4 regions of the Oceanobacillus picturae genome follow, and region 2 is predicted to be linked to each of the others. Evidence: riboswitches for the same ligand, from Rfam matches in the RefSeq annotation. Region 2 holds a riboswitch; each other region holds the start of a gene.
The links. Region 2 has a riboswitch for S-adenosylmethionine ahead of BN988_RS12915 (5-methyltetrahydropteroyltriglutamate--homocysteine S-methyltransferase). Riboswitches for the same ligand answer to the same signal wherever they lie in the genome.
Positions count from the first base shown of each region.

Region 1: linked by a shared signal. The riboswitch ahead of BN988_RS07805 (methionine ABC transporter ATP-binding protein) and the one ahead of BN988_RS12915 (5-methyltetrahydropteroyltriglutamate--homocysteine S-methyltransferase) in region 2 are both predicted to bind S-adenosylmethionine.
Region 3: linked by a shared signal. The riboswitch ahead of metK (methionine adenosyltransferase) and the one ahead of BN988_RS12915 (5-methyltetrahydropteroyltriglutamate--homocysteine S-methyltransferase) in region 2 are both predicted to bind S-adenosylmethionine.
Region 4: linked by a shared signal. The riboswitch ahead of BN988_RS17765 (PLP-dependent aspartate aminotransferase family protein) and the one ahead of BN988_RS12915 (5-methyltetrahydropteroyltriglutamate--homocysteine S-methyltransferase) in region 2 are both predicted to bind S-adenosylmethionine.

Region 1 covers NZ_CCAX010000001.1:1,522,702-1,530,722, reverse strand. Annotated here, with positions in the region: gene BN988_RS07830 (acyl-CoA dehydrogenase family protein) at 18-1,802, shown strand; gene BN988_RS07825 (arsenate reductase family protein) at 1,990-2,352, shown strand; gene gcvH (glycine cleavage system protein GcvH) at 2,422-2,808, shown strand; gene BN988_RS07815 (toprim domain-containing protein) at 2,942-3,295, shown strand; gene BN988_RS07810 (thioredoxin family protein) at 3,318-3,632, shown strand; SAM riboswitch class I at 3,711-3,823, shown strand; gene BN988_RS07805 (methionine ABC transporter ATP-binding protein) at 3,923-4,948, shown strand; gene BN988_RS07800 (methionine ABC transporter permease) at 4,938-5,606, shown strand; gene BN988_RS07795 (MetQ/NlpA family ABC transporter substrate-binding protein) at 5,631-6,461, shown strand; gene BN988_RS19075 (hypothetical protein) at 6,671-6,832, shown strand; gene sufC (Fe-S cluster assembly ATPase SufC) at 7,088-7,873, shown strand; gene sufD (Fe-S cluster assembly protein SufD) at 7,891-8,021, shown strand, end outside.
Region 2 covers NZ_CCAX010000002.1:357,278-365,298, reverse strand. Annotated here, with positions in the region: gene BN988_RS12935 (carbohydrate-binding domain-containing protein) at 1-89, opposite strand, end outside; gene BN988_RS12930 (DUF4956 domain-containing protein) at 105-800, opposite strand; gene BN988_RS12925 (polyphosphate polymerase domain-containing protein) at 818-1,498, opposite strand; gene BN988_RS12920 (formate/nitrite transporter family protein) at 2,191-3,045, opposite strand; SAM riboswitch class I at 3,240-3,337, shown strand; gene BN988_RS12915 (5-methyltetrahydropteroyltriglutamate--homocysteine S-methyltransferase) at 3,475-4,581, shown strand; gene BN988_RS12910 (methionine biosynthesis PLP-dependent protein) at 4,878-5,984, shown strand; gene BN988_RS12905 (DUF4385 domain-containing protein) at 6,116-6,562, opposite strand; gene BN988_RS12900 (BCCT family transporter) at 6,806-8,021, opposite strand, start outside.
Region 3 covers NZ_CCAX010000001.1:1,409,451-1,417,471, forward strand. Annotated here, with positions in the region: gene BN988_RS07135 (class I SAM-dependent methyltransferase) at 1-220, shown strand, start outside; gene BN988_RS07140 (tetraprenyl-beta-curcumene synthase family protein) at 262-1,320, opposite strand; gene BN988_RS07145 (gamma carbonic anhydrase) at 1,402-1,917, shown strand; gene metK (methionine adenosyltransferase) at 2,036-3,238, opposite strand; SAM riboswitch class I at 3,535-3,641, opposite strand; gene pckA (phosphoenolpyruvate carboxykinase (ATP)) at 3,840-5,429, shown strand; gene BN988_RS07160 (ABC transporter substrate-binding protein) at 5,590-6,579, shown strand; gene BN988_RS07165 (ABC transporter ATP-binding protein) at 6,593-7,372, shown strand; gene BN988_RS07170 (ABC transporter permease) at 7,392-8,021, shown strand, end outside.
Region 4 covers NZ_CCAX010000004.1:201,696-209,716, reverse strand. Annotated here, with positions in the region: gene metX (homoserine O-acetyltransferase MetX) at 1-688, opposite strand, end outside; gene BN988_RS17765 (PLP-dependent aspartate aminotransferase family protein) at 770-2,518, opposite strand; SAM riboswitch class I at 2,664-2,782, opposite strand; gene rarD (EamA family transporter RarD) at 2,904-3,806, opposite strand; gene megL (methionine gamma-lyase) at 4,012-5,193, shown strand; gene cls (cardiolipin synthase) at 5,431-6,873, shown strand; gene BN988_RS17745 (acyl-CoA thioesterase) at 7,001-7,522, shown strand; gene BN988_RS17740 (alanine/glycine:cation symporter family protein) at 7,633-8,021, shown strand, end outside.

The sequences.
Region 1 (8,021 bases), on a different contig from region 2:
TAAAGGGGAAATGGATGATGAGTGAAACAAAGGCTAAGTTGTTTAAGGGCGGGGCATTTTTAGTAGAAGATTTGACAGCAGATGATGTGATCACTCCTGAAGATTTTACTGATGAACATAAAATGATAGCGAAGACGACCGAGGATTTTGTAATAGGGGAAGTACTGCCTAAAGTGGAAAATTTGGAAAATCATGAGTTTGAATATTCTGTTGAACTTTTAAAGAAAGCAGGAGAACTTGGGTTATTAGGTGCAGATGTACCTGAAGCATATGGAGGTCTAGCTCTTGATAAAATCAGTTCTTCGTTGATTACAGAGAAATTTTCCAGAGCAGGCGGGTTCTCTGTTACACACGGCGCACATGTAGGAATTGGCTCATTGCCAATTGTTTTCTTCGGAAATGAAGAACAAAAAGAAAAATATCTTCCAAAACTTGCTACGGGCGAGTTACTAGCAGCTTATGCCCTAACAGAACCAAGTTCAGGTTCTGACGCATTAGGTGCCAAGACGACTGCAAAATTAAACGAAGCAGGTACGCATTATATATTGAATGGTGAGAAACAGTGGATCACGAACTCTGCTTTTGCAGATGTGTTCGTTGTATATGCAAAAATTGATGGCGAGCATTTTTCCGCTTTTATTGTTGAAAGAGAGTATCCAGGAGTTTCTACAGGACCTGAAGAGAAAAAGATGGGAATCAAAAGTTCCTCTACTCGTACACTGGTTCTTGAGGATGCTGAAGTTCCAGTAGAAAACCTACTAGGTGAAAAGGGCCGAGGGCATGTCATTGCATTCAATATTTTGAATGTTGGTAGGTATAAGCTGGCTATAGGCGGGGTCGGCGGCTCAAAACGAGCGCTTGAGCTTGCTGTTAAATATACGAATGAGAGAAAGCAATTCCAGACACCGATATCAAGCTTCTCTTTAACCAAGGAAAAGCTTGGAACAATGTCCGCTGAAATTTATGCTAATGAAAGTGCGGTTTATCGTACGGTTGGACTGTTTGAACAACGAATGGGCTCTTTAACCGAGGAACAGTTAAAAGATGGTAGGGAGGTAGCACGCGCTATTGCCGAATATCAAATTGAATGTTCCATGAATAAATATATGTGTACCGAATTATTAGATTTCACTGCCGATGAAGCAGTTCAACTACATGGCGGGTATGGCTTTATGCAGGAATATGAAGTGGAACGTATCTACCGCGATTCCCGAATTAACCGAATTTTTGAAGGCACAAATGAAATTAATCGTCTTCTTGTTCCAGGTACATTGTTGAAAAAAGCTATGAAAGGTGAGCTGCCATTATTGCAAAAGGCACAAAGTCTTCAGGAAGAACTCATGATGATGATGCCGGAAGAAGTAGGCGGTGAAACACTAGCCCAAGAAAAATATTTACTAAGAAATGCAAAAAAAATGGTATTGCTTGGTGCAGGACTTGCTGCACAGAAATACATGAAAAAGCTTGAAAAGGAACAAGAAATTCTTGTTAACCTTGCAGATATGACAGCAGAAGTGTACAACATGGAAGCGGCCATTTTGAGAACGGAAAAGGCAATAAATAAATCTGGCTTGGAAAAAAGTAATCTAAAACTGCAATATACACAGGTTTATGTTCAGGAGGCATTTAATCGTATTGAAGCAGACGCGAAAGAAACACTAATCGCTGTTGAAGAAGGAGATACGCTAAGAATGATGCTATCTTCATTAAGAAAGCTTACACGTCACACACCAACAAACGTTGTAGCTAAGAAAAGAGAAATTGCAGAGCAAATAATTGAGGAAGAAAAGTATATCGTTTAATCATAAATACCTTAAAGCCAAATGCATTCGAATTTTTACGAAGTATTCGAATGAGCGTTTGGCTTTTTGCTTTTAAAGATACACGTCTGTTTATGGTGTCATTTACTTATAGCTAGCATCTAACTCGTCATGTCTATTACATATTTGCTATAATAGAAGCAAATAAGTGAGTAGGGTGGTTAAGTCAATGGCACTGACGTTTTATTGGTACCCAAATTGCGGTACTTGCAAGAAAGCCAAAAAGTGGTTGGAAGAAAATCAGGTTGATTTCCATGCCGTTCATATTGTGGAAAATACACCGACTGAGCAAACAATTCTTGAACTAATTAAGAATAGTGGACTGCCAGCAAAGAAATTTTTTAACACAAGTGGTAAAAAATACCGAGAAGGAAATATTAAAGAGAAAATAGCGAATGCTTCCGATGAGGAAATGGCAGCTATTCTAGCAACAGATGGGATGCTTATAAAACGCCCGATTGCTACAGACGGTCAAAAGGTGACAGTCGGTTTCAAGGAAGAAGTTTATAATGAGACTTGGCGGTCAGAATAAATTTTTGACTAGAAAAATATGCGCAAATTGAGTTATAGTTAAGATGGATTACATAATGGAGGGATAACAATGAGCATACCAAAGGACTTATTATATTCTAAAGAACATGAATGGGTTAAAAGGGAAGACGGCAAACTACGTATTGGGATTACCGATTTTGCTCAGGATGAACTGGGAGACATCGTATTTGTTGAGTTACCTGAAGTTGGAGACGAATTGGAACTTAACGAACCATTCGGTAGTGTAGAATCTGTAAAAACAGTTTCTGAATTATATGCGCCAGTTAGTGGAAAAGTAGTAGAAGTAAATGCAGATTTAGAAGACAGCCCTGAGTTCGTTAATGAATCCCCATATGAGAAAGCATGGATGGTCGTAATTGAGCCATCTGAACAAGCGCAATTAGATGAACTTCTGAACGCTGAGGCATATGAGGCAGTGCTTAACGATGAAGAATAAAGAATAAAAAAGGGAGGCTAACGTGCATCTTTATAAAAGTTGTATAGTTAGCCTTCTTTTCTTCATATACTCTTATTAGGAAATGATTTTAGAAAAAACATTTTGCTTGATTTTCGAGGAGAGCTATGTAACCATGTCACATGAAAATGAGAAAATAATCATTGTAGAGGGTTTAACAGATAAACGACAAGTTAAAAAGGTTATTACAGATGAAGTAACAATTGTTTGTACCAATGGAACACTTGGAGTGGAACGTCTAGATGAATTACTTGAAACTTATGAGCTTGACTATAAGGACGTGTATATTTTAGTGGACGAAGACTATTCAGGCATAAAGTTACGTAAACAGTTGGCGAGAGAGCTCCCACATGCAGAACATATATATGTCAGCAGTGAATATCGGGAGGTCGCGACAACACCTGAACAAGCGCTTGCAACAGCGCTGGTAAGTAAACGGATAGCGGTTAACCCTCTATTTTTATTATGAGGCAGATTGGTTAGGTGATTTTTTGCAAGAATTAACAACGAAACAACTAAATGATGGCGATTATTTGCTTTATATTTATACTCCTTTTTGTGGTACCTGTGCGCTTGCAAGAACCATGCTAGAAAAAATTGAACAAGTGCACAAGGAAACCATTTTCTATGAAATGAATGCATCCCTTTATCCAGAGTTTATGATCGAGAACCAGGTGGAAAGCGTACCTTGTCTTCTCATTATGAAAGATCATCAGATAAAGGAGAAGGTTTATGCCTTTCAATCCATTCCTAACATTTACGGCTATTTGATGGAGTATAAACCAGAACTTTTTGTTAAAAATTAATCTTAAATTATTTATTGACACAGTAAAAGCAGCATGATAGTATAATTCTTATCGAATTTAAGTGGATAAAAAAATAGACTCTTATCTTGAGCGGTGGAGGGACTGGCCCTGTGAAACCGCGGCAACCTTCAACTATTTTAATAGTTGAAAGGTGCCAATTCCTGCAAAGTGAAAACTTTGACAGATGAGAGAACGTGAAGACGACTTACTACGTCATTCTGTTCTTTCAGAATGGCGTTTTTTGTGCTATTTGGGCATACTATTGCCGAGGTTTACTAAGGAGGATTAACGTGATATCAATTGAAGGTTTGAGTAAGGTATTTACTTCAAACAAAAGCAGCGTAACTGCAGTAGAAAGTTTAGATTTAAACATAAATGATGGCGATATATTTGGTGTTATTGGTTACAGTGGTGCTGGAAAAAGTACATTTGTCCGTTTGCTCAATAGGCTTGAAGAGCCCACGGGCGGTAGCATTAAGATTAACAATGAAGATATCACTGCAATGACTGCCCGCCAGCTACGCATAGCAAGACAGGATATTGGCATGATTTTCCAGCATTTTAACCTGCTTTGGTCGAGAACGGTGGAGGATAATATTGCGTTTCCGTTGGAGATTTCCGGTGTTGCTAAATTGGACAGGCAAAAGCGTGTTCAAGAGCTCATCGATCTTGTTGGGCTATCAGGGAAAGAGAAGGCATACCCTTCTCAATTAAGTGGTGGACAGAAGCAACGTGTTGGAATAGCGAGAGCTCTAGCTAACAATCCAAAAGTATTGCTTTGTGATGAGGCAACATCTGCACTAGATCCGGAGACAACGAATTCCATTCTGGATTTACTGGTAGATATTAATAAGCAGTTTGGTTTAACGATTATATTAATAACCCATGAAATGCATGTTATTCGTAAAATATGTAATCATGTTGCCGTCATGGAGAGTGGAAAAGTAGTAGAACAAGGCGACGTAATGGATGTTTTTCTCCATCCTCGTCAGCATGTAACCAAGAAGTTTGTGGAACAGGTAATGGGCAACGGTGAGGAAGATGAAAATATTCGTGACATTACAGAAGCCTATACGGAAGGAAAAATTGTTCGACTTCATTTTATTGGTGAAACAACCAATCAGGCGCTTATTAGCCAGCTTGCTAAGAAGTATGAAGTCGAGATCAATATTCTGCAAGGGAAAATTACGCAGACACAAGCTGGGGCGTATGGAACTCTAATCGTACAAATTGCAGGAAATGAATTGGATGAAGCGGTTCGATATATTAAAGAAAAATCCTCTGTGGAAATGGAGGTGATTCAAAATGCTAAATGATTTATTTCAGAGCATTAAAATAGAAGATTTAATTGAAGCAACAAAAGAAACTTTCTATATGACGATTACTGCTTTAATTGGAACGTTTATACTTGGGATTATACTCGGTTTACTTCTCTATCTGACTTCTAAAGATGGAATTTGGAAAAATAAAAGCTTCCATTTTGTTGTATCAGCACTGGTGAACGTTTTTCGTGCCATTCCTTTTATCATTTTAATTTTCTTGTTATTCCCGTTCACTAATTTCCTAATTGGGACAATACGTGGTCCAGAGGCCGCATTACCCGCACTTATCATTGGTTCTGCACCATTTTATGGAAGACTAGTTGAAATCGCCCTTCGTGAAGTGGATCGAGGCGTCGTGGAAGCGGCTAAGGCAATGGGGGCAAAAACCAGAACAATTATCTTTAAAGTGCTACTTCCAGAATCCATGCCGGCGTTAATATCTGGTATTACAGTAACAGCTATTGCACTTATTGGTTATACAGCGATGGCTGGAGCAATTGGAGCTGGAGGATTGGGGAGCTATGCATACTATTCGGGCTTTATGCGCCGGGACTTTGATATCGTGTTCCTATGTACCGTACTCATTGTGGTCATTGTATTTATCTTCCAATTTATTGGAGATATTATAGCAACAAAACTAGATAAACGATAAAACAGAAGAAGGAGTTAATTAAAAATGAAAAAAATTCTAATCCTAGTATCATTATTGGCTGTTCTTGCGTTAGCCGCTTGTGGCGGAGGGGATGAGTCTTCATCTGAAGGTGATAACAATACAATTAAGGTAGGTGCTTCTAGTATTCCGCATGCTGAGATCTTGGAAGAAGCAAAGCCACTACTTGAAGAGGAAGGCATCACATTAGAGGTAGAACCATACGAAGACTATGTTCTTCCAAACGATGATTTAGCAAATGGCGAAATTGATGCAAATTACTTTCAACATATTCCATACTTAGAGCAAACCATCGCTGATACTGGATATGAGTTAACGGAAATTGGTGGTATTCATATCGAGCCAATTGGTGTTTATTCCAAAGATATTCCGAGTGTAGATGATATCCCGGAAGGCACTGAAGTTATAATGAGTAATTCCGTACCTGACCATGGACGAATTCTTTCATTGTTTGAAGCAAAAGGATTAATTACCCTTGATGAAAATGTGGACAAAGAAACGGCAACAGTAGATGATATTGTGGAGAATCCTAAGAAGCTTGAATTCTCACCAGATTATAACGCAGAGTTACTTCCAGAATACTATAATTCAGAAGAAAATGTACTTGTTGTCATTAACACGAACTTTGCTATTCAAGCGGGTCTAAATCCACTTGATGATTCGCTTTTTGTGGAAGGTGAAGAATCTCCTTATGTAAATGTCATTGCGGTAAGGGAAGAGGATAAGGACAACGAAGCACTAAATAAGCTTGTTGATGTACTTCATTCAGAAGAGATACAGAACTATATATTGGAAGAATATGAAGGTGCCGTTGTCCCAGTGGGCGGAAAAGAATAAAAAAATACAAATCTTGAGGATGTGCGTGTAAACAGCAGTTATCTAAAAGAACTTTTGGAAGGGCATAGTAGAATTTCTCAAATGAACAAATATAGAAGTAAAACCCTCAAAAGGGGTTTATAACTGAATTGTTCAGGGTACCGTATTGTGATACATTTATTCATGTACACAAAACGAAAGGATGGTTCACTATTAATAGTGGAATAAGCATGAACTATACTCCAGAAATGGAAAAGGGCATGCAACAAGCACATAAAGTGCCTTACGCTGAGTATGAGAGAAAATTGGAAACTCGTCTAGAAGTAGAGAAAAGCCGTCAAAAGGAATATGAAAAAAGCAAAGCGCTCATAAATAATTTGGATAAAATGTAGAAGGATTAGACCCTCATGAAAATGAGGGTCTATTTTTGTAAAGATGCAGAATCTCCAATGATTTGACGTTATTCCAAGTAGACTTGCAATCAGCCATTTTTGTGTATTAAAATGAGTGAGAAAAGTTATGGACTGGATAACTTAAAAAAGTTGATAATAAATTTGAAATGCTTTAAGATTGTAATGAGAATAAATTGAGAATGGATATTGAATCCGTTTGAAAATAAGAAAAAAATAGTAGTTGGAGGTATCGTTATGGCTGGATCTACGTTAGAAATCAAGAATCTTCATGTATCAATTGAAGGCAAAGAGATATTAAAGGGTGTTGACCTTACTATAAAAGGTGGAGAATTCCACGCAGTGATGGGACCAAACGGAACAGGTAAATCGACATTGGCATCAGCTGTTATGGGACATCCTAAGTATGAAGTGACAGAAGGAAGCATCTTGCTTGATGGTGAAGATGTATTAGAAATGGAAGTAGATGAACGTGCACGTGCAGGTCTTTTCCTTGCAATGCAGTACCCAAGTGAAATCAGTGGTGTAACAACTTCAGATTTCCTGCGCTCTTCTATGAACGCACGTCGTGAAGAAGGAGATGAAGTTTCTTTAATGAAATTTATTAAAGAAATGGATAGTGCCCTTGATTATCTTGAAATTGATAAAAACATGGCACAGCGTTATCTAAATGAAGGATTCTCAGGTGGAGAGAAAAAGCGTAACGAAATCCTTCAATTAATGCTACTAAAACCAGAAATTGCTATTTTGGATGAAATTGACTCAGGTTTAGATATTGATGCACTTAAGATCGTATCCAAAGGAATTAACAAGCTTCGTGATGAAAACTTTGGTTGCCTGATTATTACGCATTACCAACGCTTGTTGAACTACATTACACCAGACCATGTACACGTTATGATGCAAGGCCGTGTTGTTAAATCCGGTGGACCTGAACTAGCGCAACGCTTAGAAGCAGAAGGTTACGAATGGATTAAAGAAGAACTTGGTATCGAAGACGAAACAGTTGGTCAAAACGCGTAATAGTTAGGAGGGATACTATGTCTGTTGAAACAAAGCTGCCATATGACAAAGAATATATTAATCAGTTTTCTAAGGATAACAATGAACCGGAATGGATGAATTCTCTACGTCTTCAAGCTTTAGGGCAAATTGAGACGCTTGAATTGCC
Region 2 (8,021 bases):
TCATTCGATTTGCTACAGCCTGTAATCATAATAGCCATTCCTATAAGAAAAGGAAGGATAACCCTTCCTTTAATTAACCCTCTTCTCATGAGATCCCTCCTCTATTACGCAGTGAAATTACCATCATAGCTCAGCATCACTGCTGAACGGACACCATCAATTTGGGAAACAGTCGATGTTATTTGTGCATCGTTTTCTTTTACACGTATTTCATAGGTTACTTCTACTTCATCACCTTGCATGATTGATTTTGATTTCAGAACATATTTCTTCACTTTACTACTAATAATCTGCTCTACTTTCTCGCCAATATTATCTTTATCGAACTTCACAACTAATAAGTATGGATTTTCGACTCTAATCTTATTTGAGAATAATACAATTACGAATCCGATGGATACCGTACCTATTGCTGCTAATAAAATAAAACCTGCTCCGCTAAGGATCCCGGCAATAACAGACCAGAATAAGAACACTAAATCCATTGGATCTTTGATTGGTGTTCGGAAACGCACAATGGATAAGGCACCAACCATACCGAGTGATAACAGGACATTTTGACTAATCCCCATAATTACAAGTGCTGTCGCCATCGTCATTATCACGAGCGATATATTAAAGGTGTGTGAATAAATTACTCCTTTAAATGTTTTCTTGTAGATAGCGTAAATAAACAACCCGATTATGAACGCCATACCTAACCCTAATAATGAATCGGTAATAGAAAAAGATGCGGTATTCTCTATAAAACTAGATTTAAATATATCTGAAAAATTGGTTGAAGCAACTGTAAATAACATTTTTTTCTCTCCTCTTCTTAGCCATACATTCTGCTTAATTGGTATTTTGAATATGCTTCTTGTCTTGTATCTGATAACTGAAGCAAGTGTTTAATTACATCTGGTAAATAGTTATCATACTTCACTTCGAGAATGACGATATCTGCTTCTAATACATCCACCATCGGTAAATTGCTAGCGAACATGTTGGTGTTTTGCATGCTTGTCTGTATTTTCAAATCGAATGTGACCCGGACATTCCCATATGGGTATACATATGGCTCACGGATATAATCAACAACTGTCCTAGGCTTTAATTGATAGTACTGCATTTCAAAAAACAAATCTCTTATTAGTGAACGATCGTCTTCTTCCATCCAGGCAATTTCTGACTTTCTAATTTTCTCGAATTCACGCTTTGTGATCTGGCATTTTGATTTAAAGGTAAGATTATTCCTTTTACTTTTTCTTTCCAGATTAATGACCTCATCACACTTGCCATATATCCTCACGCGATATTTATCCCGATTTAAATAACCTTCCTTTTTTTCCTGCAAAACTTTATTGTCAAAGTTATCAAAGTAAGTAGAGCGAATCATATACTTTCCATTTGGCCCGGCATGTGGATCGCTCCTCATAAAGTGAGCCAATTTTTTTCTTAACACCTGGTATTCTGCAAGCGAAATAGCATGTTTTAATTCCTGTCTTCCTACTAACATCTTCCTGACTCCTTCCTGGTACATTTGCAATGTTAAACCAGTTAAATGTCAGTAAGATGTCAAGTGAATTTTTATTTAATAGACGTTGAATTCAATTAACAATCTATAAAATTACTTCTAAAATAATGCCTTTCCTTTGGAGAAAGATAGAGAAGGACTGAAAGGAAAATAAAAAATAGCTGGTATGACTCCGGTTTAATACGGAGTTCACACCAGCCCACAAGCTGTCTTCATTGTTATTCTGCTCTTGTATTCTACATAGTCACCGTTACGATTACCCCATTCATGTTATCTCCTGTAATCATATACTCATGATCCACGGGTAACTCAATCTGCTGATTTTCTCCATATGGATAATATGTAATAAAGTACTCTTTCCCTTCAAAACTAGCATAAAGTTCTTTTTTATCTTTTACATAATCATTCCACCGGGTAATTGTAGTGGATTAGGACGAGATTACCTTTATGGATGTCGTCCTCTTGAATTGTTTTTACATCGCTTCATTTGATTTCCCAATAAAACCTACCTCTTATTCAAAATGCATTTATGGAATTCGGATAATAATTATTATCAACTCAAAACCCCTTTTGGTAATCATAACCATAAAGGGGTTTTTATCGCAATTATGCTACTTAATAGGGCATTTGTTTCCTTGTCGGTGGATAGATTAAAAAGCAGTACCTAGTAATCTTTAATTTTGCATTTCTTTCCGAAAAGCATATAAGAACAATAGTGAAATGAATATGGCCCCGCCTATGATATTTCCAATACTTGCAGGGATCAAATTAAGTAATATATATTCGTGCCAAGCATAGTTGTCAGATGTAAAGATTCCTAAACTGAAATAGCCCATATTTGCCGCACTGTGTTGGAAATTACCGGCGACAAACAAAATGACAGGTAGAGCTGTGCCAAAGATTTTTCCGACCACGTCTCTAGCCGCGGTTGTTAAGAATGTTGCCATGCCAATAAGCCAATTGGCAAGAATTCCTGACAACACTACTTGAAACCAGCCTACCCAGCCATTTTCGACAAATTTCATTTTGTGAGACAGTAGTGTTTCAATCTCTTTTGAGAATTCAGGTGTCAAGGAGTTCGACATAATGACTAATAGAGCAACAAACAACGCACCTACAAGGTTTCCAATATAGGCCACAGCCCAAAATTTCACAAATTTATGTTTTTGCCAATATGACCTTTGTAAATACGATGTTGGTAAAAGGACGTTTACTTCAGTAAACAATACAGATTGTGACATAAATACCATAAGATATCCTGCTGTAAAACCGAGACCCTGCAGAATATAAGTCAGCCCTTTCGCATCAACACCGATGGCAAGCAGTATAGAAAAAACAGCACCAAAGGTCATAAACGACCCTGCCTTTAAAGAGAGGACGAATCGAGAAGGTGTATTTGTATCAAGGTGTTCTTTTCCTTTATCACTAAACGATTGCATAATCTGAGTAGGAAATAAAAATTGTCTTTCTGGAATCTCTTGCGTATTACTTGTCTGATTTGACGATTCCTGATTACCATTATCCGCCATCAATATCCTCCTATTTGTATAAGTTCTATGTTGAAGCTTAGAGTTATGTAACCCACTACTTTAGTAGGTACCCGAATGATGAAGTGTTCAAGCTATTTTTGGAATGCCTTTATTTATAAATATCTTAAAACCTTCTTGACATTTTGATAATACCGCTGTAGTATATTGACTAATCAAAAAATTTCATATGATTTTTCTTATCCAGAGAGGTGGAGGGACTGGCCCATTGAAACCTCAGCAACAGACATTTGTACTGTGCTAATTCCAGAAGCGTTAAGCTTGGAGATAAGAAGAGAAAATTATTACGTATCCAACCCTCTTCTTATTTGTTAAGAAGGGGGTTTTTTGTTGGTTACATAAAATAGATTCGTTTATTACTAGTTTAATTGATTGGATTTATAAAAAATAAAACGAAAGTAGGGATTTAACATGTCAATTACCTTAACAAAAGCTCCTTTTAAAGCGGATCAAGTAGGAAGTTTATTAAGACCGAAAAGCATTCATCAAGCAAGAAAGGAATTTAAAGAAGGAAAAATTTCTGCAACACAATTGCGTGAGGTCGAAACCAAGGAAATTAAGCGTATTGTCGATAAGCAGATTGAAATTGGCTTGAATGCAGTGACAGATGGTGAGTTTAGACGCAGATTCTGGCACACTGATTTCTTAGAGCATCTAAATGGGATAGAAGGATATGTTCCAGACGTAGGCTATGTTTTTAATGGAAATGAGGAGACAGAAAGATATAATGTCCGAAATACAGGGAAGGTTTCCTTTAATCCCGATCACCCTTTCATTCAAGATTTCATTGAATTTAACGAAATTGTTGCTGGGCGTGCAGTTGCCAAACAAACAATCCCTAGCCCTAATCAACTCTTCAATCAAGGGATAATTAACGAAGACATTTACCCTGACATTGATGAATATGCCAATGATGTTATTCAAACATACCGTGATGCATTACACGCTTTTTATGAAGCTGGGGTTCGCTATCTACAGTTCGATGATGTTTATATTGCTGGCCTTTCATCACCGGATATTCCGTTTAACGAGGGCAAATATTCAAGGGAAAGACTAATTAATTTGGCATTACGCGTTGTTAATGAGGTATTGGATGGAAAACCAGATGATTTAGTTGTGACGACACACTTATGTCGTGGAAACTATCGTTCCAATTGGGCATTCGAAGGGAGTTACGACTTAATCGCATCTACTTTGTTTGCCAAAGAGAAAGTGGATGGATTCTTCTTGGAATATGATGATGAGCGTTCCGGTGATTTCAAACCGCTAAAACATATCCCTGCTGGCGGAGCCCAGGTTATTCTTGGTGTGATCACATCGAAAAATGGGGAGCTAGAGGACAAAGAAGCAATTAAAGCTCGGATTAAGGAGGCATCCCAATATGTTCCGCTCGATCAACTATGCTTAAGCACACAATGTGGATTCGCCTCAACCCACCACGGCAATAAATTAACGGAAGAAGACCAGTGGAATAAATTAAAATTTATTGTTGAGATCGGGAAAGAGATTTGGGGGTAAAGTGAAACTTCAATCAGTGGGGGGTTTTCATTCTTCTCCCACTGATTGTTAGTTGAACGAATCGGGTTGTTAGCGTCCGTTTACTCCCGCTTAAACATCTCCGTTTTACTATATGTTTTGAAGTGGGAGTCTTACGGACGGTTGCACTGCGATAAAAACTTCAAGAAGAGGAATGTAACAATTCCTCTCCCTTTTACATTTAGGCTAAGTTCAGTATGAGCAAAGCGTAAACGCGTTATAAGGATCTTTTTCCCTTGCTAAAAGTCCTTCATTTATTTGCTGAAAGGATCGATTACATGACAAAAAGACACATCGAGACACAACTGGTGCAGCTGGGTAATCATAGCGACAAAAAAACTGGTGCCGTAAACCCGCCAATTTATTTATCAACAGCTTACCAACACCAAGGGCTTAACATGACCACTGGGTACGACTACACCAGGACAAAAAATCCAACTCGATCCATTCTTGAGGAAGGGATTGCAAACTTGGAAGCAGGAGATAGCGGGTATGCCTGCAGTTCGGGAATGGCTGCCATTCAACTAGTCTTATCCCTTTTCCGCTCAGGAGATGAGATTATTGCGCCAGAGGATCTATATGGAGGAACCTATCGTTTACTTCAGCATTATGCCCATACCTATAATATCCGAACTACTTATGTCGCATTTAACAATTATGATGAAACGGAACAAGTAGTTACAGAGAATACCAAGGCGTTATTTATCGAAACGCCAACAAACCCATTAATGCAGAAAATTGATATTCAACAATATGCGACTCTTGCCAAGAAACACAACCTCTTATTAATAGTAGATAATACGTTCTTAACTCCTTATCTACAACGTCCACTGGAATTGGGTGCTGACATTGTTATCCACAGTGCAACCAAATACATTGGCGGACACAACGACGTACTAGCTGGCTTGGTTGTTGCAAACGGAACTACGATTTGTGAAAAATTGTCCGCGTTACATAATGCTTCTGGCGCTATCTTGTCTCCTTTTGATTCATGGTTATTGATCAGGGGTTTAAAAACCCTTGCTTTAAGAATGAGACAACATGAGGAAAATGCAAAGAAAGTTGCTGCGTATTTAGCAAATGAACCGTCGGTAACGGATGTACTTTACCCTGGTTATGGGGGGATGCTTTCTTTTCGCTTAAAAGAAAGTAAATGGATTGGAGCATTTTTGGAAAATCTGCAGTTAATCACCTTCGCCGAAAGTCTAGGAGGAATCGAAAGCTTTATAACCTATCCCGCCACACAAACTCACGCTGACATTCCAGTTGAAGAACGAACACGTCGAGGTATTTGTGATCGGTTGTTACGATTTTCAGTGGGGATTGAAGAAGCGGAAGATATTATTGGAGACCTGAGGCATGTGTTTTCAATATTGGAGGAGTAGATGTATCAAAAATTGATGAAGGTTCAACTTGATTGAGTTTAGTAATTGAGCCCCCTTAGGGCATAGCTTATATCTATCTGTCTAACTTGTGTAGCTTGTCTAGGGGGACGTTGAAACAAATGCTCTTCCCTTTACCCATATTTCTTCTGGTGTTCTTTTTTTAATTTTAGATAATCCTTGTCCTCTCGCGCTATCTTCCATTTCCGCTGAAAAATGGCGGCCGATTCCGCCTTCTCTGGGTCAATTTGTCTCTTGTTAATCTTGCCGTTGTCATCATATTTCTTCCCGCCTTTGTAATTCGTGTACCGGCGGGCTCGTGTATACCCCATTTGAAGAAATTTCCTTGCCATATCCATACCGATTAAATCTTCTTTATCCTTATAATCAAGAAACATTTGATAGATTTTATCGGAGGACTCTTTCGCAATCTCAGGTGTTTTGAACCGCCAATGCTTTAATATTTCACTCTTATAAGGCTCCACCAGCAGCACACCTTGTTCTCCCCTACCAACCCTGTACAGTTCGGGATTCTTGCGAAAATCTATATTATCGAAGTCCAAATCATAGTTGAAAGCCATATATGTCACCCTTTTTTAATAAAGGTGTACCCTTGGATATCTTTTTGTATGCATACACCATAATAATAAAGGCTCGATAGTTAAGACTCTGGACTAAGAACGATTTAACAGTCTAATAGATGAGGGGAATTTCCTCATTCCTTATTTTTCTACATTCTAAGTCAAATGTTTATAGCAAAACACTAATGACATTTCAAATGTGAAAAACAAAAGGCGCTAACTTGGAAGTTAGCGCCTTTTGTATTACTTCGTATATTGTTGCTTTTCATCAATCTTTTGTTCTCTAGCTAGTTCACGGCTTACTAATGGCGCTGTCCAAAATGTAGTTAACATGAGTAAAGAAACCGGAACAGCAGTAACCACAATGAATGATTGTAATGACCCAACACTATCTTCTCCAAGCGTAATAAGAACCGTAGCGACAAGCCCCATGAGAATTGCCCAAACTACACGTAAATATTTTGCTGGATCTCCATGACCAGTAATTGCCATCGATATGGTTAATGACATGGAATCTGTTGTCGTTAGTACAAAAACGATAGTTGCCAAGAGAAACAAGAAACCGAAAATTGTACCGAAGGGCAGTTGTTCTGCAATTGCAATCATTGCTGCTGGAGGTCCAGCACTATTTAAAGCATCAGAGACAGAGCCAGGGTTTTTCATTTCCGAAAAGATTCCTGTTCCCCCAACAACGGTAAACCAAAATGTTGTGACCACTGGAGCGATTACTGCAACAGCAGTTACTAGCTCACGAATTGTTCGGCCACGAGATATACGACTTACAAACATAGCCATCATCGGTCCATATCCGATAAACCAAGCAAAGAAAAAAATGGTCCATATTCCAAGCCAAGCTCCATCACCTCGGAAAGTGTTTAACTTGAGAAATTCCTGTACATACAAACCAAATGATTGTACATATGAATCGAAAATAAATAATGCTGGTCCCAGAATAAGAACACCGATCATTAAAACAACTGCAAGAATAATATTATAGCTACTTAAAATTTGAATACCCTTATGAATCCCTGTAGCAGCGGAAGTGCCAGCTGCAAGAACAATTACTGCAACAATAAGACACTGCATGAGTAAATTATTTGGAATACCAAACAAAGCATTTAATCCATAACCAGCTTGCAAACCGAGAAACCCAATTGGACCAATTGTACCGGCTGCTACAGATACAATCGAAAAGGCATCAACAAATGTTCCAAGTGCACTATTCTTCATAATTTTATCCCCAAAAATCGGATAAAGTAGGGACCGAGGCTTTAATGGTGCATTTCTATGATAATGGGAATACATTAGCACAATCGTTCCTAATGTACCCAGGATTGCCCAGGAAACAAAGCCCCAATCGACAAAACTTGTTGTAAGTGCTGGTACTACTGCCTCACTCGTTCCTGGCTCAACCCCAGAGAAATGTGGAGGAACAGTTAAAAAGTGACTTAATGGCTCG
Region 3 (8,021 bases), on a different contig from region 2:
TTCCACTGTAGAAGCAATCGAAAATATTTTACCCGTTTTAAAATCGAAAGGGTTAGTTGTGCTTGTCGTCTACCATGGTCATGAGGGCGGAAAAGACGAGATGCAAACCGTGCTAAAATATGCTATGAGATTACCGCAACGAGCATTTCATGTTTTACAGTATGGATTTATAAATCAACAAAATGATCCGCCATTTATTATAGCGATCCAGAAAAGATAGGAACAAGAGAATCCTTGAATATTTTATCATTCAATACAGGGTTATTTTCTCATTTTGTAATACAGTTTTGTAAACAAGTGAAAAAGACGTGCATTGGTCCCACTTGTTTTTAATAAATGCTTCTTTAAATTTGTTTCATCAAAGAGATACTTTACCTTAGGATCAGCAAGATATAGACCGACAAGACCTTGTCTAATCATCTGATGAAACGAACTATCTGGAAGTGGCTGTACTTGTTCAGCCGCTTTCTGGATAAACAGTGATAATCGCTGGCTCATTTTTTCCTCATTAGGATAATAAAAGCAAAAATTTAAATCCTCTGCCTCCACATCCTCTTTTTGATCAATATAATAATCGAGCATTATATGTAATCCTTGCAGATAAGGGAAATAGCCTTCAAAGATGCTTTTCGCTTTTGGCTCATCCAGCTTCCCGCCTAACAGGTAACTCACTAAGCAGAACACAGTTAAAGTTGATCCGGAAGCAGCAGCAAATTCATACCAAGCCAACTCATCGTCTTCCTTTTCTTCTTTGAACCAGTTTTCGAGTCGTGGCACTCTTTCTCTAATGTCTACATGCTTATGAACTTGCAAATCTGTATATAGTGAGACAAGACGATTTAAAAAGGGTTTTGCTACGTGCCGTTCAACCAGGGCTAGCTGAACTTGACACGTGCGGACTAAATCATGTAGATAACCATTATCATTCTGATCTTCTCGTAAAGCATAATAATTTTGTGTTTGCTGATCGGGATCCAAGGCACAAAACAAGGATTCATGAAGCAATCGGAAGTCAGCTGGATCAAGAGATGTACTCCGATCACAAAGGTTGTCTAAATAATCACTAATTGTTTGGTAGGCTACAATGAATTTGATTGCTTCTCTATTTCTCTCTCCTGCAAGTAGCGCGTACACAGCCCCACCTTGACAATGAAATTTTTTAGAATCAATACTTGCAAGTGCTTGATCACGTAATTCTTGATTCGGAATTGCTGTTGCTTTTGCTTTCCAGTAGATTAGCTCCTTTTCCACTGCAGGGAAAATTTTCGATTGTAACGACTTAAGCAATGTGATGGATGATGTTGGAACATTGTTTCGCATTTGTCTGCCTTCCTTCAGTCAGTTTAAGCGTGGATTTTTTGCTATACTAATTATATCACCATATTATGGAGGAGGATTCAAATGATTCATCAATATCAAGATAAGCAGCCCGTAATTCATGAAACAGCATTTATTGCAAAAGACGCTACTATTATCGGAGATGTGGAGATAAATCAATCAAGCAGTGTTTGGTTTAAGACGATCATTCGCGGGGATGTGGCACCTACTCGAATCGGGGAACGCGTAAACATTCAGGATTTATCTATGCTGCACCAAAGTCCTGGAATGCCTTTAGTTATTGAAGATGATGTAACAGTGGGGCATCAGGTCACCCTACACTCTGCAATCGTTAGAGAAAAAGCATTAATTGGAATGGGATCCATCATTCTGGATGGTGCAGAAATTGGTACAGGTGCATTTATCGGTGCTGGAAGCCTTGTCCCTCCAGGCAAGAAAATCCCCCCCAATACGCTAGCGCTTGGGAGACCTGCCAAAGTAATACGGAACTTAACGGAAGAGGACCTCGCAGAAATGGATCGAATTCGAAAATCATATGTGGAAAAAGGGAAATATTACAAAGCACATACCACCCTTTAGAGAAAGCAATCTAATGAAGGTATACATAAAGCCGAACGGATTTCGAAAAAATAGATGGTTCCCTAAAAGGTACCTCATCATTTCCGATGTCCGTTCGGCTTTTATACTTGATCTTTTTCTACTTATTCTCCATCAATGCTTTTAATTCTACAACTTTATCTGTCTTTTCCCAAGGGAAGAGGATATCTGTTCTTCCGAAATGACCATATGCTGCCGTGTTCTTAAAGATAGGTTTCTGTAGATCAAGCATACGGATAATTCCAGCTGGACGTAAATCAAACAGTTTGCGTATTGCATGCACTAACGCTTCTTCAGACACTTTTCCTGTTCCGAATGTGTTTACTGCAATTGAAACAGGTTCAGCTACACCAATAGCATAGGCTAGTTGTACCTCACAAGTCTTGGCAAGTTCTGCAGCTACTATGTTTTTCGCAACATAACGTGCAGCATAAGCAGCGGATCGATCCACTTTCGTTGAATCCTTCCCACTAAATGCTCCACCACCATGACGAGCATATCCCCCATACGTGTCCACAATTATTTTTCTACCAGTTAACCCAGCATCTCCTTGTGGTCCACCAATTACAAAACGGCCTGTTGGGTTAATAAAATACTTCGTTGCTTCATCCAAAAGATTCTCTGGTACGACTGGACGAATAACATGTTCAATTAAATCCTTCTCGATTTGCTCTGTTGTAATATCTTGATGATGCTGTGTAGAAATAACAATCGTATCTACCTTTACTGGTTGATCTTGTTCATCATATTCAACAGTTACCTGCGTTTTCCCATCTGGACGCAAGTAATCTAATACCTTTTCTTTTCTTACATCAGCCAAACGCTTCGCCAATTTGTGTGCAAGTGAAATAGGTAATGGCATGAGTTCCTCCGTTTCGTCGCAAGCAAAACCAAACATAAGTCCTTGGTCCCCTGCTCCAATAGAAGCAATCTCTTCATCACTCATTTTTCCTTGGCGTGACTCTAGTGCCTCGTCAACACCTCCGGCAATATCAGCAGATTGTTCATCAATTGCAGTCAATACGGCACATGTATCTGCATCAAAGCCATACTTTGCACGTGTATACCCAATTTCTTTAATCGTTTTTCTTACAATAGCCGGAATGTCTACATACGTACTTGTAGAAATCTCCCCCGCTACGAGCACCAAACCTGTTGTAACGGTTGTTTCACAAGCAACACGCGCATATGGGTCCTTCTTTAAAATTTCATCTAGAATTGCATCTGAAATTTGATCAGATATTTTATCAGGATGCCCTTCTGTTACCGATTCTGAAGTAAATAAACGACGATTAGCAGCCATAGTGCTTAATCCTCCTTTTGGTTTCTGTTACGGATCTCTGTTCATCAAGTTTTGCTATTTCATAACAAAGGTTTTTATTACAAGAAAAGCGCAGAACGCCCGTTTAGAAACGTAGTGACTGGAGTAACTCAACTGAGATAAAGGAATTACGGTAAGCTTGCGAACCGATAATGACTTATCGTAGGGAGAGTAGCGAAGTTGCATAGTTTCTGGGCGATCGGAGCTAGACATCTTTGCAATTTTTTTATAAAAAAAGCCCTTCCTTCAGTAATGAGGAAAGGATTATCAGCCTTTCGCTCTTATTGTTCAAGGAAATTTCCTTGCACCAGGTTAGCACCTTTTCACCGATGTGATGGTTGCTGGGTTTCATCGGGGCTGTCCCTCCACCTACTCTGAATAAGAGAGTATCCGCTCGAAATTTAGCTTATCGAATGAGAACTGACATGTCAACTATTTTTGGTTCGTAACAAGGTTTGCGAAAATTTCATATGATTAGATTAGATATTTAGTATGGACTATTTAGTCAAATGTGTTATACTAATAATCACATTAAAGCAACGTAATACAACACATTACCAAAGGTAGGTGCAGTGAAGTGAAAATGGTAGAAAAAAATCCGTGTACTGAATTAGAGCAGCATACTCCAATCCTGGAGAATGAATCTGTCCCACGACTTATCGAGATAATCTTAGCAAAAATGGAAGCAGTTCTAACTTCCACAGGTGCGATTAGAGCTACCACTGGTAAATATACCGGCCGCTCTCCAAAAGACAAATTTATTGTTCGTGACGCAGTTAGTGAGACTAAGATCGATTGGGGTCAAGTCAACCAATCAATTGATGAGGATGCATTTGAAAAATTATACAAAAAAACAACGGAATACTTGAAAAAGCAGAAAGAAATATATAGATTTAAAGGATTTGCTGGGGCAGATGAAGGCTCTCGCCTGCCGATCCAAGTAGTTTCCGAATATGCTTGGCACAGCTTGTTTGCAAGGCAGCTTTTCATTACACCAACAGAGGAAGAGCTCGCCAACCACCAAGCAGAATTCACTGTCCTATCTGCACCGGGGTGTTTTGCAGATCCTAATACTGAAAGTACTAATTCGGAAACGTTTGTTGTTATTTCGTTTAAAAAGCGAGTCATTCTAATTGGGGGAACAGAATATGCGGGCGAAATAAAGAAATCAATTTTTTCCGTGATGAATTATCTGTTACCACAACGAGATATTCTTCCCATGCATTGTTCTGCCAATGTTGGAGATGAGGGAGATGTCGCTTTGTTTTTTGGGTTATCTGGAACAGGCAAAACAACCCTATCCGCTGACCCTGACAGAAAATTAGTCGGGGATGATGAACATGGATGGAGTAATAATGGTATATTCAATATAGAGGGCGGTTGTTATGCTAAATGCATTAATCTCTCAGAAGAAAAAGAACCACAAATATATAATGCCATACGATTTGGTTCCGTTTTGGAAAATGTCATGCTTGATTGTGAGAATGATACACCAGACTATTCCAATACGTTCCTAACGGAAAACACACGGGCTGCTTATCCTATTGAACATATGGAAAACGTTATGGTCCCAAGTATTGCAGGCCATCCAAATACCATTATCTTTCTAACTGCAGATGCCTCTGGGACCCTGCCGCCGATTAGTAAATTAACGAATGAACAGGCGATGTATCACTTTCTCAGTGGTTACACGAGCAAACTTGCTGGAACTGAACGAGGAGTGACTAAACCCCAAGCAACATTCTCGGCCTGCTTTGGTTCTCCATTCTTGCCGCTCCCCCCTTCTGTCTATGCAGAAATGCTTGGCGAAAAGATTGAGGAGCATTCGGCGACTGTATTCTTGATAAATACTGGCTGGACTGGCGGCTCATACGGTAATGGTGGCGAACGTATTAAATTATCCTACACAAGAGCAATGGTATATGCAGCGCTGAAAGGCGAATTAAATAAAACAAAAACTATTCTTGATGAAATATTCGGATTAGAGATTCCATACCATGTTCCAGGTGTACCTGAGCAGCTCTTAGTTCCTGCCAATACATGGGCAAACATTGCAGATTATCAAAAAGCAGCGGAGGAACTTGCAATGAAGTTCCACAGAAATTTTGAAAAGTTCACAGAAGCTAGTAATGCGATTAAGCAAGCTGGACCTAATTACCGAAATAACATGTAACTATTATTTTTATGAAAGATTTTTATATGATTTTTTCAGCGGCCTCAAAAAAGAGGCCGTTTTTTTATGCACATAAGTCTTAGGCCTTCACACATTTTAGGCGAACGCATAAAATGTTTTTGACATACCTATCTACTTAAACTAAGGGGGGTCAAATAAAATGAAAAAGTTAATTAAAATGACGCTGATAGTAGCTTTATTGCCACTCATTTTGCTCGGATGCAACCAAAGCAGCACTTCCTCCATAAAGCTTACTGAAGTAACTCGGTCCTTGTTTTATGCACCACAATACGTCGCGTTGGAAAAGGGTTATTTTGAAGAGGAAGGGTTGGATGTAGAACTACAGACGACATGGGGCGGCGATAAAACCATGACGGCACTTCTTTCCGACGGAGCTGATATTGCATTGGTCGGTTCGGAAACATCCATTTATGTATACGCACAAAACTCAAAGGACCCGGTAATCAACTTTGCTCAGTTAACACAGACAGATGGCACATTTCTTGTGGCGAAAGAACCAAAACCTGACTTCGTGTGGGAAGATTTAAAGGGTAGTACATTTTTAGGGCAACGAAAAGGCGGTATGCCTCAAATGGTTGGTGAATTTGTGCTAAAGAATCATGGCATTGATCCCAAAAATGATTTAGATCTTCAGCAGAACATTGATTTTGCTAACATACCTGGTGCCTTCGTTTCAGGAGATGCAGAGTATGTTCAATTATTTGAACCGACAGCAAGCACATTCGAAAAAGAAGGCAATGGACATATTGTAGCCTCTTTTGGAGAAGAATCCGGTAATGTACCATACACCGTCTTTATGACCAAGCAAAGCTACCTTGATGAAAATGAGGAAGAAGTACAAAAATTCACTCGTGCTGTTTACAAAGCACAGCAGTGGGTTGAAGAAAATAGCGCAGAGGAAATTGCCAGTGTTATAAAGCCTTATTTCGAGGATACAGAACTTGATTTATTAGCATCCTCTATTGAGAGATACAAGGGGCAGCAATCTTTTGCTACAAATCCAATACTTGATAAAGAAGAATGGGATAACTTGAAAGCTATTATGGAGGAAGCAGGAGAACTTCCAGCTGATATTCCATATGAAGATCTAGTAAACACAACCATTGCAGAAGAAATTATCAATGATTAGGGAGGATGGTCAAATGTCATTTCTCACATTAGATCATGTAACCCACCATTATTTTTCAGCAAGTAGTTATACGAAAGCTTTAAAGGATATCTCTCTTTCCATTAAACAAGGGGAATTCGTCGCGTTACTTGGTCCTAGCGGTTGCGGAAAATCAACGCTTCTTTCCATTATAGCAGGAATTGTAGAGCATACTTCAGGGCATGTTTTTCTCGAGAACACGCCAATAAAGCCGACGGATAAAGCTATTGGTTATATGCTCCAACAAGATTACTTGTTTCCTTGGAAGACTATTCTTGAAAATGTGATGATTGGCCCTAAGATACACCGCAGTACTGACCCAGCAATTCGTACGAAAGCGGAAATGTTGTTAAAACAAGTAGGACTTACTGGCATTTCAGACGATTACCCAGGTTCGTTATCAGGTGGGATGCGCCAACGAGTCGCACTCGTAAGAACATTACTTAACGACCCGAAAATCTTACTTCTTGATGAACCTTTTTCTGCACTAGATTATCAAACTAAACTTAAGCTTGAAGACCTTGTGTCTACTACTTTAAAAGCGTTCAACAAAACAGCTATCCTTGTAACACACGATATTGGAGAAGCAATTGCTATGGCGGACAGAATCTTTGTGATGGAAGCCAATCCTGGAATGATTTCAAAAGTATTTGAAGTTCCGATCGAACTACGACAGGAAGCTCCTTTTACTGTACGCAAACACCCTAAATATCAAATGCTATTTGATAAAGTATGGGAGGAACTGGAAGATAAAGAAGGGAACCCTGCAGAATGAAAGGTGGTGAGAGAAGAGAATGGCGCCCGAAACAAATACAGATAATCAGTTATTTCAACGGCATAAATATAAATTAAAAAGAGAAAAGAGAATTGTTATCACATGGCAGCTGCTCCTATTACTTGCTTTTATCGGATTTTGGGAGTTTGCCAGCAGATTCTATTGGATTGATCCATTGCTCTTCAGTTCTCCTTCAGAAGTTATCCATGTTCTTTTCTCTAATATTGCAGATGGCTCCATGGTAAAACATATTCAGATAACCTTATTTGAAACGATTGCCGGGTTTATTATAGGCACACTTGTCGGTATATTATTTGCGAGTGTTTTATGGTCTTCTAAAAGGTTTTCTAAAATTATGGATCCATACCTTGTTATTATGAATGCCATGCCCAAAGTTGCTTTGGGACCGATTTTAATCGTTGCACTTGGTACGGGTTATGTTTCCATTATTGCGATGGGAGCACTCATTTCAGTTATCATCACGACATTAGTTATTTATAACGCCTTCAATGAGGTAGACCCCAATTATGAAAAAGTATTGAAAAGCTTTGGAGCAACACGGTGGCAGCAATTTAAAGAAGCGATATTTCCCGCCACCCTTCCTGCTATGATCTCGACGTTGAAAGTAAATGTAGGTCTTTCCTGGGTT
Region 4 (8,021 bases), on a different contig from region 2:
AACGCAGATTGAACAAGGTAGCACTTCTATAGGTGACCATGCCAATCATTCGAGCAATTTCCAATCCTTTTAATGAATGGTTCGTTTCATACTGGCCATTTTTCCAGGCGGGATCCTGTTTGATGGATGTTTCAGCAATATGGTTGTAAGCAATCCCGTAGTCTGTAAACACTGGAGTAGAAGCAAGAACGATGAGTTTATCCATTCTATCTGGATAGAGGAGTCCCCATTCCATTACCTGCATACCTCCGAGTGATCCACCCATAACGGCTGCCAGGTGGTGGATACCCATTATTGTCAATGCCTTATGTTGAGCATGGACCATATCCCTAACCGTGATGTCAGGGAAATGACTTCGGTAGGGCTCATTGGTTTTGTTATGAATAGTGGTTGGGCCTGTGGAGCCATGACAACCACCAAGTACATTAAAGGTGAGAACTTGATAGGCGTCTGTATCAACATACCTATTCTCGCCAATAAGACCACTCCACCAGCCGGAATTTTTATCATTTCCAATTGTATGCTGGTTCCCTGTTAAGGCGTGGCATACAAGAATAAAAGGAGCACCCTCTGGTCCGGAAATCTCATAACGGAGAGAAACCTCCTCAAGCAGCTCCCCAGAAGTGAGGAGGAGTGGTCCGATGGAGATGTTCCCAATAGTAGGGACCGTCCTCTGGGAATTAGTCATAAAACATCCTCCTTACCCTTGAAGAGTAGGCCTTTGGTTGATTCATTCATCACAAGATAACCTCCCGGGAAAGTTCCATTCTCACACTCCTGCAATCACACTCTCAGGAAGCCCTCCCCGTAAGCGGACGAATTCATCGTAGGGGGCGGTTCCTGAGACAACTGTAATCCCGGTTGCCTCAGCATTTTCGATAAGCTGTGTATGGCCCTCTGGATATCGTATCCATAAGATACTGCTTTGCTTATTTATGAATTGTTCTAAAGTGTCAGATGGAAGGACGTTGTGATCTACATAGACAGCGTCTACTTGATAAGGTACATCTGCTAACTGAGTAAAACGATTCTCTTCTCCGTTGATTTCCTGCTGGATTGTTGGAACAAGGAATCCGAGTGCTTTAAGCTGTTCAATTGCTTTATTCACTTCTCTATTGTTTTCTTCAGTGTAAACTGCGATTGCTTTTTGTCTTACTGTCCCATCACTTCGGTCGAATGGAGATCTGACCAGCCATTCTATTGCATCTTTTTCCGAAGGTTTTTGGTTCGTTGTTTTACCAACAGCCTGATTGATCGCCTCATCTAACGTGCTTAGCAGATCAGAAGTAGCTTCTAACCCGATAGATAATCGGACTAACTCTTCCGACACCCCGGAGCTTTTCAACTCCTCTGGGTTAAGCTGCTGGTGGGTAGTCGAGGCTGGATGGATAATGAGCGACTTCGCATCCCCCACATTCGCTACATGTGACCATAGTGATATGGAATCAATCAGTTTCCGACCAGCTTCCCGGCCACCTTTTATGCCAAACGTTATGATGGAACCATATCCGTCTTTCAAATACTTTTTAGCTAGCTGGTGAGAGGGATGATTTTGTAGACCTGGGTAGTTTACCCATTCAACAGCAGGGTGATCGGCTAGGTATGCAGCAATTTCTTGAGCATTTTTAGTGTGTTTTTCTATTCGTAAATGCAATGTCTCCAGTCCCTGTAATAACTGAAAGGCACTTTGTGGGCTTAAACAAGCTCCAATATCACGTAAAAGCTCTACCCGTAATTTTGTCGCAAAGGCGGCTGCCCCGACATCAATAAAACGTAATCCGTTATAGCTTTCCTGAGGCTCAGTAAAACCTTTAAATCTCGAATTGTTCCAATTAAAGCGGCCACCGTCAACCACAACGCCACCAATTGTTGTTCCGTGTCCACCGATCCATTTTGTAGCGGAATGGACAACGACATCCGCTCCCCAAGTAAGTGGTTTGGTTAAGTATGGTGCAAATGTGTTATCAATAATGAGCGGGATACCATGCTGATGGGCGATGGTTGAGACAGCCTCTACATCAAAAATATTAAGACTGGGGTTGGTAATGGTTTCCCCGAAAATAGCCTTTGTCTTGTCAGTTATAGCATTTTTGATTTCTTCAAGATTGCTCCCATCTACAAATTTCACAGCTATTCCATAGCGCGGCAACGTGTGAGCAAATAAGTTGTAGGTGCCACCATACAAATTGCTGTCTGCAATAATTTCATCTCCAGACCCGGCGATGTTTAATATTGCAAAGGATATTGCTGCCATACCCGAAGATGTAGCTACAGCTGCAACGCCATCTTCCAGTTGGGCAATTCGTTGTTCAAATACATCAACCGTCGGATTCCCAATCCGAGAATAGATGTTTCCTGCTTCTGATAAACCAAATAGATTTTGTGCATGCTCCGTATTATTGAACACATAAGAAGTTGTTTGATAAATGGGAACAGCTCTTGCTCCGGTAGACGGATCAGGCACCTGTCCTCCGTGAAGTAACGTTGTTTCATCCTGCTGGTTAGTAAATGATGACATGTAAATTCCTCCTTTAAGATTATGGCCTGCCAGTCAACAGCTTTTTGATGTAAGACTGCAGTTTGCAGTTTAACCGGTCTGGGGGAGGAGGGGAGAATATAAAAAGCCCTCTTCCTAAGAAGAGGGCGTATTATTCACGTTCCTCCTCTTATCTTCCAGATCCAAGATGATCTGTAGGATTTAGCACCATCGGAAGCAAACAAGGTTTGCTTTCAGGTTGCTGGGCTTCGCAGGGCCTATTCCCTCCACCACTCTTGATAAGAGATTTAATTTTTAAATTATTCACATTATAAAACCAATTATACGCGGTTGTCAACCGTTTACTGAAAATAATTGTATAGTAAAAAAACAAGAGGCAAGAACCTCTTGTTAAGTGACATGCGGTCTATTCTCTCGCCCTTTTATGAAAAGGGAAATAAGTTGATAACATATAGTTGATGAGGGCTATCCAGATAAGAGAAAATGCGATTAGATGAGCAGTAGTAAAGGTTTCATTATATACAAACACACCGAGAATTAGCATAATGGTCGGAGCAATGTATTGGAGAAACCCAATCATAGCTAGCGGAATTCTTCTTGCTCCGCCTGCAAACAATAGTAACGGAACTGCTGTCACGATTCCTGCACCAATGAGTAGCATGGTGGAGGACGTAAAGAAAGTATTAGTCTGAAAAATATTTTCCGGGATAATCAGTAAGTAAAGGATAGCTATTGGTGTAATAAACATTGTTTCAATTGTTAAGCTAGCAAAGGCTCCTACATCTAATCTCTTTTTAAATAATCCGTATAGACCAAAGCTCATAGCGAGCAATAAGGATACCCAAGGGAAAACTCCATAGCTAACTGTTAAATATAGAACGCCTGCCCCTGCAAGAATAAAGGAAACCAGCTGTCTTTTGGTCAGGGTTTCTTTTAACACGAGAATACCGAGTAATATACTAATTAATGGATTAATATAATAGCCAAGGCTTGCTTGAAGAACATGGTCGCTATTCACAGCCCAAATGAAGGTCAGCCAGTTGAGTGTAATCATAATGGATGCAAAAATCACAGCAATTAATTGCTTTTTGTTGGTCAGGATTGCTTTGCATTCCTTGATTACGGTGGACCACTTACCTAGCAAGGCAATGAGTACTAGCATGAATACGAACGACCATACTATTCTGTGTGCGAGAATTTCACCGGCAGATACATGATTCACTGCCTTCCAGTAGATCGGTAGAAAACCCCAGAGTAAATATGCCCCTGCAGTTAGTAGAATGCCTGTTTGTTCCTGTTTTCCATTCATGCCAACCCTTCTTTTCTATACAAATTTGTCCCCCACGTGTAACTGTAGTAAGTCCTAAACTTCTTTTATCAAATAAACTCCATTTTAAAAGAGTCTGATCTAAAAAGCAAAAAGCATGTTTGCAGTTATAAGAAAACGCTTTCAAAAAGAGTACTAATAGAATAAGATAGTAGTAGAATAAGAAATCATTTCAGGGGGGATCTTTGTGAAGAAAGACAATCAACATATCGAAACAGCAGTTATCCACCAGGGCTATGACGCAAAGGATATGCTGGGGAGTCTGACACCACCTATTTTCCAGACCTCCACATTCACATTTGCTACCGCAGAACAAGGAGAAAGGCGTTTTGCAGGGGAGGAAGAGGGCTACATTTATTCTCGGCTAGGAAATCCGACTGTAAAGATTCTAGAAGAGAGAATGGCTTCATTAGAGCAGGCTGAACGTGGTCTTGCTTTTGCTTCAGGCATGGCTGCTGTGTCTTCAGTGCTAATTGCTCTAACAAAAGCAAACGATCATATTCTATGTTCTTCAGGGCTCTATGGCTGTACCTACGGCCTTTTAACTATGCTACAAGAGAAGTACCAGATAAGCCATGACTTTTCCTTAATGGATACAGAAGAGAGTATCCGAGAAAAAATAAAACCAGAAACAGCATGTATTTATGTCGAAACACCAATTAATCCGACGATCCGGTTAATTAATCTTAAAATGGTTGCAGATATAGCAAAGGAGTATAATATTCCTGTGGTGGTTGACAATACATTTTCAACCCCCTATTTACAGCGACCACTTGAACTTGGCTGTGACATCGTAGTTCATAGTGCTACCAAGTATATTGGTGGGCATGGTGATGTGATAGCAGGTCTAGTAGTGGGCAAGAAAGCGTTTCTTGATTCCGTTTCCATGACAACACAGAAAGATATTGGAGGCATTATTTCTCCGTTTGATGCATGGTTGCTCCTTCGGGGTATGAAAACATTACCTATCCGAATGGACCGGCATTGTGATAATGCAGAAAAGATTGCAAGTATGCTAGAGAACCACCCCAAGATCTCGGCTGTTTATTATCCATTTAGTGCCCAAATGAAGGAACAGCATTTTGATAAACAGATGAGACGCGGAGGCGGGGTTCTCTCATTTGAGATTAATGGTTCAAAAAAGGACGCACAAACATTGCTTAACCATCTCACTTTTATAAAAATTGCGGTAAGCTTAGGGGATGCGGAGACATTAATTGAGCATCCGGCAACCATGACACATGCGGTTATCCCAGAAAACACTCGTATGGAGATGGGGATAACTGATCAGCTTATAAGGCTTTCAGCGGGATTAGAGGCATGGGAAGATATTTGGTATGATTTGGAACAGGCACTAAGTAAAATATAGAAGGCCTAACCCTTGCAGAGCACTCTGTGAGGGTTTTTTCTCGGCTTCTTCTTTTTTTTAAAAACTGGGCATTATTTGCTTGTCATTTTTTCCTGGCATAATCTTCAAGCTCTGAGGGTAAATATATAAGATGGGAAAGGTGCATGGTACCCATATGACGGTATATGGAAAGATGTGCTATATTATATAAATGATCCGTTTTAGACCGTGAGCAGAGTTTTGGAGGGAGCCTTACATATGGAAATCATATCCTTATTATTAGGTCTAACTATCTTTTTTAATATTGCGCTAGGTATCTCCATTATCTTTTTGGAAAGAAAGGATGCCACTTCTACGTGGGCGTGGTTAATGGTATTATTGTTTATCCCGATTATCGGGTTCTTTCTTTACTTAATTTTTGGAAAGCCAATAAGTAAACGTAGAATTTTCACTTGGGACACGAAAAGTCGCCTCGGTGTAAAGACTGCTGTCCAGTCCCAATTGCGGGCCCTGGAAAGAGATAACTTTAGCTTTAAGCATGAGGAGATCGCCGAGTATGAAGATTTAGTTTATCTACATCTACGCAATGATGATGCTATTTTTACCCAAGATAATACCGTGGATATTTTTACAGACGGTAAGGAAAAGTTTGATGCTTTAATCCAGGATATGGAGAGAGCTACCGATCATATACATCTTCTATACTATATTTTAAGAAGTGATCAACTAGGAGATAGAATTGCAGATGTATTAATCAAGAAGGCAAATGAGGGAATTGAAGTTCGGGTGCTCTATGATGACATGGGTTCCAGAACACTAAAACCCAGATACATAAAAAGACTTCGTCGGGCTGGTGCTCAAGTAGAAGCCTTTTTTCCGCCAAAGATACCGAAGATCAATTTTAAAATAAATTATCGGAATCACCGTAAATTAGCCATTATTGATGGGAAAGTGGGCTATACTGGGGGATTTAATATTGGGGATGAATACCTTGGGACAGTCAAAAAGTTTGGATATTGGCGTGACACCCATTTAAGGATATGCGGAGATGCGGTAACAAACATGCAGACACGATTTATACTAGATTGGAATCAGGCTTCACGACATCATATTTTTTACGATGAACGATACTATAACCATAGCCATAAGGGAGATGTGGGAATTCAGATCGTCTCCAGTGGACCAGATTCTGAGTGGGAACAAATTAAAAATGGTTACATCAAAATGATTATGTCAGCAAAGGAATATATATACATTCAAACCCCCTATTTTATTCCTGATGACAGTTTGCGAGACGCCATACGAATTGCGACACTGTCAGGGGTGAAAGTAAGAATTATGATTCCGAATAAGCCTGACCATCCTTTTGTGTACTGGGCAACTCTTTCCTACATTGGCGATTTATTAAATGCAGGAGCAGAGATTTATATTTATCAAAATGGCTTTCTGCATGCTAAAACCATTGTAGTAGATGGAAAAATAGCCTCTGTGGGAACGGCAAATATTGATGTGCGTAGTTTCCGTTTAAATTTTGAAGTAAATGCTTTTCTCTATGATAAAGGGGTAACCGAAAGGCTAGTCGAGGCATTTAACAATGATATTGAACACTCTACACAAATGACGAAAAAGCTTTATGACCAGCGTTCTCTTGGGATTCGCTTTAAAGAATCTATTTCACGACTATTATCGCCTGTTTTGTAAAATACTAAAGAGAGATGGGAATGGGCTTTTGCCCATCCATTGACTTGTGGTAATATATATCAATACGTTTTAAAACGATTATTTTCTATACTTAAGTAAAATGAAAGAATATGAAGGAGGAAGTGCTGTGAATAGAAAGCCATGCTCTGAATCGCTAACAGTAAAGACATCCCATGTATTACCACCAGATACGAACACACATGGCACCCTATTTGGAGGAAAACTGATGGCCCATATTGATGATGTGGCCGCAATAGCTGCTGTAAGGCATGCTAGGCAACTAGTTGTGACAGCTTCTACGGATTCAGTAGACTTCCTGCAACCTGTTAGGGAAGGCGACTCTATCTGTATGGAAGCCTTTGTAACATGGACACATAATACGTCTATGGAGGTGTTTGTGAAGGCAGTAACAGAGGATTTGCTAACTGGTAAAAGAAAAGTGTGTACTACTGCTTTTCTCACCTTTGTAGCCGTTGATGAAGAAGGGACACCTATACCCGTTCCACAAGTCTACCCTGTAACGGAACATGAAAAAAAGCTTCATGAAAATGGGGCTCTTCGTGCAGCCCATCGAAAAGAAAGAAGAAAGCAATCCAAGGAGCTCGCGGAGGAATTCGGTACAAGTTTTCCTTGGAACAAAGAGAGATAAGAAGCCTTGATAACGGGGCTTCTTTTCGATTTGGTTGTTTGTAGGTTCGCATAGTCGAAAAAAGGGGTATATGAACCCTAAGCAACCAACACAACAAGGAGGATAATCACATGGCGTTATTAGAAAATATTATTGGTGAAGTAAACGAAGTTCTATGGAGCTACATATTAATTGTGGTCTTAATCGGTCTTGGTTTATGGTTTACCATTCGAACTGGTTTTGTCCAATTTCGATATTTTCCAGAAATGATTCGGGTGCTTTTCGACAAACGAACGCTAAGCGCGTCTGGTAAAAAGGGGACATCTGCATTCCAAGCCTTTGCCATTAGTGCTGCATCACGTGTCGGAACAGGTAATATGGCAGGGGTTGCCACAGCAATTGCTTCAGGGGGTCCAGGAGCGGTGTTCTGGATGTGGCTCATCGCCCTTCTTGGAGCGGCTTCCGGATTTGTGGAAAGTACGTTGGCACAGGTTTATAAAGTACCGGAGAAAAACCAATA